Regions from separate parts of the Pseudescherichia sp. genome, predicted to be linked through region 1. Evidence: predicted binding sites of a transcription regulator. Region 1 holds the regulator's gene; the other holds the start of a gene.
The links. Region 1 encodes CRP, which controls carbon source genes, mostly activating them, when cyclic AMP is high. Its sites were predicted from a motif close to ATGTGANNNNNNTCACAT; they were not measured.
Positions count from the first base shown of each region.

Region 2: the regulator CRP is predicted to act here: its motif matches at 2,495-2,512, upstream of rhaS (HTH-type transcriptional activator RhaS).

Region 1 is NZ_DAMBWA010000003.1:406,847-411,014, forward strand. It holds gene RTX96_RS06690 (YccS/YhfK family putative transporter) at 1-1,521, opposite strand, end outside; gene crp (cAMP-activated global transcriptional regulator CRP) at 1,572-2,204, opposite strand; gene RTX96_RS06700 (OsmC family protein) at 2,513-2,917, shown strand; gene RTX96_RS06705 (phosphoribulokinase) at 2,969-3,838, opposite strand; gene RTX96_RS06710 (YheU family protein) at 3,892-4,110, opposite strand; gene RTX96_RS06715 (hydrolase) at 4,111-4,168, opposite strand, start outside.
Region 2 is NZ_DAMBWA010000016.1:49,938-54,105, reverse strand. It holds gene rhaA (L-rhamnose isomerase) at 1-874, opposite strand, end outside; gene rhaB (rhamnulokinase) at 871-2,340, opposite strand; gene rhaS (HTH-type transcriptional activator RhaS) at 2,641-3,477, shown strand; gene rhaR (HTH-type transcriptional activator RhaR) at 3,558-4,168, shown strand, end outside.

The sequences.
Region 1 (4,168 bases):
CTGCGGCCAGAGCCAGACCATCCCGCCGAAGGCGATCAGGCAGCCAATCAGGGTATCGATCAGGCGGGCGACGATAAAGTTCTCGCCGCTCAGGGTCAGAATTTGAATCGAATAAACCGCCGTAATGGTGAAACCCACCGTCGCCCAGCCGTAGCTCTTACGAATTATCAGGTAGCTTACCAGCGTAATAAACAGCATGCCCAGCAGCGTGTACCCCTCCGGGACATGAAAGTGCAGGGCGAACCCGGCGATGGTCAACCCCGCTAACGTCCCTGCCGCCCGGTGTAAAATACGCACCCGCGTGGCACCGTAACCGTTCTGCGTGACCAGCAGCACCGTCATCAGGATCCAGTAGGGCTTCGGCAGGTGCAGCGCGCTGCCCATCAGGCTGGCGACGCTCAGCATGACGCTGATGCGGGCGGCGTTGCGCAGCGCCGGAGATTTCAGCGACAGGTAGCTCTTGAGCGCCTCCCATAGCGGCTGGCGGCGCTGCTGGTCGGCCATCAGATCGCGCGTATAGAGCGGACGCTGGGTGCGCAGCACGCGGGCAATACGGCTAAAGTGCCAGGCGCAGAACTGCCCGACCGGGTTTTGCGGATGCTGGCGGGCGATCTTCTCCAGCGCGCCAATCTGCTTCTCCATAGTGAAGCGGGTCGGGTAGCGATGGTAGAGAATGTCGTCCGCCAGCACCCGGAGCCGGGCGGCGACCACCTGCGCATTCCAGCGGATCACCGCTTCGGCGTGGCTGCGCTCCACCAGCTTCTGCACCTCTTCCGGCTGGTGCAGGCTAACCGAGATGTGCTCCTGCAGATCCAGCGCCACCTGAAACGCCCGCAGCAGACGCTTGTAGTCGTTATGCTGGTTGGCGGCGAGCATATGCAGCTGCTGATAGCACTGGCTGATGAGATCCACCGCCTTTTGCTGGCGCGTCAGCAGCGGTGGCAAGGCCTTCTCCGGGTCGGCGTGCTGCGTTAGCAGGCTGTACTTCGCCTCGCAGTAGTCGGCAAGCTGGCGATAGAGCAGGCTTAACGACTCACGCAGCGGCTGCTCGCGCCACAGCCAGAACCAGAACCAGTTAAATGCGCCATACCAGAGCGTGCCCAGGGCGTAGATGAGCAGCGGCTCCCAGACCGGCATATTGCCCGCCAGGCTCAGGGTAAAGATAGCGGCGATGAGCGAGGCAGGCAGCAGGCGAGCGTGTAGAGGACTGATTTCCGCCGTGACGCCCAGCAGCATTGCCAGTCCGGCAAGGATCAGCGGGAGCGCAACGTTGGCCCCCAGCAGCAGCTGCACCGCCAGGCTACAGCCGGCAAACAGCGAACCGCCGATAATCAGGCGCTTAAAGAAGCGTTTGTGTGGGGTATCAAGACCGGCAATGTTACAGCAGGCGGGCACCAGCGAGAACAGTAGCCCCTGCTGCAGGTGGCCTAACGCCAGGCCGATGGCCACGGGAAGGCACAGCACCAGCGTTTGCCGCAGTGCGTAGTTAACTTCAGGGTGGTAGATTAACCGGCGCCACATGGGGGAGAGCAAAAACGGCGTGCGCAGAGGCGACACGCCGTTCTTAAAGCTTAACGCGTTCCGTAGACGACGATGGTTTTACCATGTGCAGAGATCAGGTTCTGATCTTCCAGCATCTTCAGAATACGGCCCACGGTTTCGCGGGAGCAGCCCACGATCTGGCCAATCTCCTGGCGGGTGATTTTGATCTGCATCCCGTCCGGATGGGTCATGGCGTCTGGCTGTTTAGCCAGGTTCAGCAGCGTCTGCGCGATGCGGCCGGTAACGTCGAGGAAGGCAAGGTTGCCCACTTTCTCAGAGGTGACCTGCAGGCGACGTGCCATCTGCGACGAGAGGCGCATCAGAATATCCGGGTTGACCTGGATAAGCTGACGGAATTTTTTATAGGAAATTTCGGCCACTTCACAGGCGGTTTTCGCCCGTACCCATGCGCTGCGCTCCTGGCCCTCTTCAAACAGGCCCAGTTCACCGATAAAGTCTCCCTGGTTCAGGTAAGAGAGGATCATCTCTTTCCCTTCTTCATCCTTGATGAGCACTGCCACCGAGCCTTTGACGATGTAATACAACGTTTCCGCTTTTTCACCCTGGTGAATCAGCGTGCTCTTCGACGGGTACTTATGAATGTGGCAATGAGACAAGAACCATTCGAGAGTCGGGTCTGTTTGTGGTTTGCCAAGCACCATGCGCGGTTATCCTCTGTTATAAGCTGGCGCCAGTCGCGGGACGGGTCCGGCGGCTGGGGTTGCAATCATATGCTTCCCGAATCCTGGGAAGGGGGCCGTCAATATAGGCATGCGGCCTGTAATGGTTGAAGTCCTCTGCATACCTGCATAATGTCAATACATTACTGGAGCATCCCGACTGTTTTAGCATAGCTTTTGCCGTGTGTCTCCTGGTGTCTCGCTTCAGCTTGATGCAGGTCGCCTTCCGTTGCGCGTTTTGCTCTGCGCGCGTAATCTGTCGGGAAAATTGCCACTCTGGAGTGATGAAAATGCAAGCACGCGTAAAATGGGTTGAAGGGTTAACGTTTCTCGGCGAGTCCGCCTCTGGGCATCAGGTCTTAATGGACGGCAACTCCGGGGACAAAGCCCCCAGCCCGATGGAGATGGTACTGATGGCGGCAGGCGGATGCAGCGCCATTGACGTGGTGTCGATCCTGCAGAAAGGGCGTCATAGCGTGACCGATTGCGAAGTGAAGCTGACCTCCGAGCGTCGGGAAGAGGCGCCGCGTCTCTTCACCCACATCAACCTGCACTTTATCGTTACCGGCAAAGAGCTGAAGGAGGCGGCGGTATCCCGCGCGGTGGATCTCTCAGCGGAGAAGTACTGCTCCGTGGCGCTGATGCTGGAGAAAGCGGTCAATATCACCCACTCCTACGAGGTGGTTGAGGGATGATTTTATGCCCGGTGGCGCTGCGCTTACCGGGCCTGCATGTCGCGCATTACCCTATTCAATCTTCTTGCCTTCCATCAGCCGCTGCACCAGCGGCAGCATAATCAGCTCCATCGCCAGTCCCATTTTGCCCCCCGGCACCACCAGGGTGTTGATGTGGGAGATAAACGATCCCTGCAGCATCGCCAGCAGCCAGGGATAGTCGATACCCTCCAGATCGCGAAAGTGGATCACCACAAAGCTCTCGTCCAGCGAGGGAATATTTTTGGCTGCAAAGGGATTTGAGGTGTCAACCGTGGGGACGCGCTGGAAGTTGATGTGGGTGCGGGAGAACTGCGGCGTAATGAAGTTGATGTAGTCATCCATCGAGCGCACCACCGAGTCCATCACCGTCTCCCGGGAGTGGCCGCGCTCGCTGGTGTCGCGGATCATCTTCTGGATCCATTCGAGGTTAATAATTGGCACCACCCCTACCAGCAGATCCACATGGCGCGCCACGTCGTGCTGGGGCGTCACCACGCCGCCGTGCAATCCTTCGTAAAAAAGAATGTCGGTGGGTTCCGGCAGCGGCTGCCACGGCGTAAAGGTGCCCGGCACCTGGTTCCAGGGGACGGCTTCGTCGTAGGTGTGCAGATACTTGCGTGCCTGTCCGGTGCCGTTGTGACCATATTCGATAAAGGTCTGCTCCAGCAGACCAAAGTCGTTGGCGTCCGGACCAAAGTAGCTGATATGCCGCCCGGCATCGCGCGCCTTGCGGATCGCCATATCCATCTCCGGACGGGTATAGCGGTGGAAGCTATCGCCCTCCACCTCGGCGGCGCGTAGACCCAGCTGGGAAAATATTTTACGAAAGGCGAGGCTGGTGGTGGTGGTACCTGCACCGCTGGAACCTGTGACAGCAATCACCGGATGTTTGGCTGACATAGCGAACGACTCCCTGATTAACAGCAGAAGAGGGCGGATCGCCTGACGCAGCGTTATTCGCGAAACTGTTTCCGGGGCATAATATTGACTGTCTCGTGCAGCTCTGACCACACCAGCACGGCCTCACCCGTTTCCAGCTGACGCTTTACGTCGGCAACCTTTTGCTCAAGCGAACGCTCATGTTCACCATAATCGGTGCCTTCGCGCAAGACAAAGCTCTCAATCAGGCTGTAGAGCGTCTCGGGTGCAACCTCTTGCCAGGGAATAATCATCTATGCCTCCAGATAGGGTGCCAGCCAGTCGGGGATGCGCTTTTCAAGCCACATCTCA
Region 2 (4,168 bases), on a different contig from region 1:
GCACCGGGCGGCTAACGTGCAGCAGCAGGCGCGGGATATAGAGCATGGCAGCGGAGATCTTGTCGGAGATCACCTCCGTCGGATGGAAGTGGCCTGCATCCAGGCAGAGCGCGGTCTGCCGGCTAGTGGCATAGCCCATGTAAAACTCGTTCGAGCCGACGGTGTAGCTCTCCGCACCGATGCCAAACAGCTTGCTCTCTACGGCATCGATGTGATGATCCAGGCTCAGCTTTTCGCTCAGGGCCTCATCCAGCGCGGCGAGCAGGCGCTGGCGCGGCGCAAGGCGGTCAACGGTGACATCTTTCATGCCGTCCGGAACCCAGATGTTCATCACCGACGGCGTGCCCAGCTGCTCGCCAAAGTACGCCGAGACGCGACGGCAGGCTTTAACGTGGTCGATCCAGAACTGGCGGATCTCGTCGTTGGCGTGGGAGAGGGTAAAGCCATCGGCGCTCAGCGGGTGCGAGAAGCAGGAGGGGTTAAAGTCCAGGCCCAGCTTCTGCGCTTTTGCCCACGCCACCCAGTTTGTAAAGTGCTCGGGCCTGATGGCGTTACGCTCCACCGGCGTCTCTGACTCAAGGTAGATGGCATGCAGATTCAGGCGTTTTGGTCCGGGGATCAGGCTCAGGGCCTGTTCCAGATCCGCCCGCAGCTCCTGGGCGCTGCGCGCTTTGCCGGGGTAGTTACCGGTGGCCTGGATCCCGCCGGTCAGGCCGCCCTGCGGGTTCTCAAACCCGGCCACGTCGTCGCCCTGCCAGCAGTGCATGGAGACCGGCAGGCGATCGAGCTGGCGCAGCGCCTCCTCAACGTCAACGCCTACCGCGGCAAACCGCTGCTTAGCCAGTTCCCAGGCTTGTTCAATTGGAGTGGTCATGCGCAAAGCTCCTTTCTCTGTTGTTTGGTTTGAAACTGCGCAGCGTGGCGGGCAATTTCACTGTCAGGTTGTGGAATGAAGGTTGTCAGGTGGTAATTGGCCGTTACGACCTGACGGAAAGCGTCGACGTTGTCTAGTTCTTCCAGGGTCATTAGCTGAATACCGATATTGCCCAGCGTCGAAGCTTCGACGGGGCCAGCGACGACGGTGACGCCGCAGGCGTCGGCGCAGAGCTGGTTGAGGAGACGGTTCTGGCAGCCGCCGCCGACGATATGCAGCTGGCTGAACGGCCTGCCGCGCAGCGTTGCCAGTTCGCCGAGCACGTCGGCATAGAGCAGGGCAAGGCTGTCGAAGATACAGCGCGCCAGCCCGGCGGGACCTTCTGGCTCAGGCTGGCCGGATCCACGGCAGGCGGCGCGGATCTCAGCGCTCATGTTTTGCGGGTTGATAAAACGCTCGTCGTTGGGGTTAATCAGGATCCGGCAGGCGGTTAGCTGCTCGGTATCAGCAATCAGGGCAGGCAGGTCGGTCACGTTCTGCTCTTTCAGCACCCGCTGCAGCAGCCACAGGCCCATGATGTTTTTCAGCACCCGGTAGCGCCCTTCGGCACCGCCCTCGTTGGTGATATTGGCCGCCAGCGCCGCCTCGTTGGTATAGGGGGTTTGGCTCTCAAAACCCATCAGGGACCAGGTGCCAGAGGAGAGGTAGGCGCTGTCCGCATCGCTCAGCGGCGAGGCGATCACCGCGCTGGCGGTATCATGGCTGGCGACGGCTACGACCGGGATCGCCGTTCCCTGCAGGCTTAGCCAGTGACCAATCACCCTGCCCGGCTGGGTTGGTGTGCCAAACCAGGCTTTGTCAGCACCGGTCCAGGCCAGCAGCTCCTCATCCCAGTTATGGCTATTGATATTCACCAGCTGGGTGGTGGTGGCGTTGGTGTACTCCCAGTTCATCTTGCCCGTCAGGCGAAAGCTGAAGTAGTCGGGGATCAGCAGGGCATGCGCCACCTGCGCTACCTGCTCTGGCTGCTGCTCGACAAAGGCACGCAGCTGGTAGAGCGTATTGAACGGCAGAAACTGGATGCCGCTGCGTTGATAGATCGTCTCTCTGCCGAGCTGTGCCTGAGCGCTGGCCATCACGCCGTGCGTGCGCCCGTCGCGGTATGACACCGGCAGACCGACGCGCTGGCCGTGCTTATCAAGCAGTACATAGTCCACGCCCCAGGTATCAATGCCGATGCTGTCGATCTGAATGCCCTGCGCGCTGACCTTGTTTAGCCCAAGGCGGATCTCACTCTCCAGGCTGTCGATATCCCAGGTAGCAAAGCCGTCCACGTTTTGCAGGCAGTTGACGAAGCGGTGAATTTCACGCAGCGACAGGGCGCGCTGTTCACTGTCGTAACGCGCCAGCATTACGCGTCCACTGGATGCGCCGAGATCGACTGCGACACAATGGCGAAAGGTCATAGTGGAGTCCTTCTGAGAGTCAATGGCGACAGTCTACGAACCCCCTTAACGGCGCACCTTCTTGCTATGGACAGACAAAATTGGGCGCTGGCAAGAAAGCAAAGATGAACGTGATAGTGTTCACAATTTCCAGTAATAGCGCCCCTCACAGCGGATGTGACGCCAGCCGCATTTCCGGATCTTTCACACCGTTTCTTGAAAAAGCGACCGGGTTTGCGCGCTTTGACGTCAAAAATTCAAGGTGGGATTGTCAGCCCTTCATTACTCTTTTTGGCATGTTCTCCAGTTCAGGAAGCCATCATGACCGTACTACACAGCGTGGATTTTTTTCCTTCAGGTAAAACGCCTGTGGCTATCGAGCCGCGCCTTCCCCAGTCGGCGTTTCCTGAACATCACCATGATTTTCATGAGATTGTTATCGTTGAGCATGGATCGGGCATTCACGTCTTTAACGGCCAGCCCTACTCCATCAGCGGGGGGAGCGTCTGCTTTATCCGCGACCATGACAGACACCTTTACGAGCACACGGATAATCTCTGCCTGACCAACGTGCTCTACCGCTCGCCAGAGGCGTTCCAGTTCCTGGCAGGCCTGAACCAGCTGCTGCCTCAGGAGCAGGACGGACACTACCCCTCTCACTGGCGAGTTAACCAGGGAGCGCTACAGCAGGTGCGGCAGATTGTCAGCCAGATGGAGCAGAGCGGCGAGGAGGAGGGAACTGCCGCTCTTGCCAGCCGGGAGATCCTGTTTATGCAGCTGCTGGTGCTGCTGCGTAAGAGCAGCCTTGAAGAGGGCGCTGTTAACAACGATGCCCGCCTGAACCAGATGATGGCGTGGCTGGAAGATCACTTTGCGGATGAGGTCTGCTGGGAGTCTCTTGCCGACCGTTTCGCTCTCTCACTGCGTACGCTGCACCGTCAGCTGAAGCAGCACACGGGAATGACCCCGCAGCGCTACTTGAATCGCCTGCGCCTGATTAAAGCCCGCCACCTGTTGCGCCACAGCGATGAGAGCGTTACTGACATTGCGTTTCGCTGCGGTTTCGGCGACAGCAATCACTTTTCGACCCTTTTTCGCCGGGAGTTTAGCTGGTCACCGCGGGATATTCGCCAGGGGCGGGACACGCCGCTGCAATAGCCGTAAACGAGAAGGCAGTCACCGTTTTTTTGCTAAAAAACAGCTAAATATAGAAGGTTGAAGGCAGTTGAGGTGACGCTGTGGCAGGCCAGTTAATTTTGCGGAGAGAGGATTTTTTTGCCAGGCCTTGGCAGGCGGTCGCGGTGGCCGATCGCTATCCGCAAAACGTCTTTGCTGAACACGCCCACGAGTTTAACGAGCTGGTGCTGGTCTGGCGCGGCAACGGCCTGCATATTCTTAACGATCGTCCCTACCGCATTACCCGGGGCGATCTCTTCTATATCCGTGCCGAGGATCGTCACGCCTACGCCTCAGTAAACGATCTGGTTCTGCAAAATATTATCTACTGCCCGGAGCGGCTGACGCTCAACCTTGACTGGGCCGCGCATATTCCCGGCCTGGACGGCGGGGAGCCGATACCTTACTGGCGCATCGGCAGCAGCGGCATGGCCCAGGCGCGGCAGGTGATTAGCCAGCTGGAGCATGAGAGCGCCAAAGCGGATCCGCTTTCCGATCCGCTGGCGGAGACCCTGTTTGCCCAGCTCATATTAACCCTGAAGCGCCATCGCTACGCCACCGATAATCTTTCGGCGACCCGCAGCGAAGCGTTGCTGGATAAGCTTATTACTGCCCTGGCCAGCAGCCTTAACCGTGCCTTTTTGCTTGAACAATTTTGTGAGCAAAATCAGTG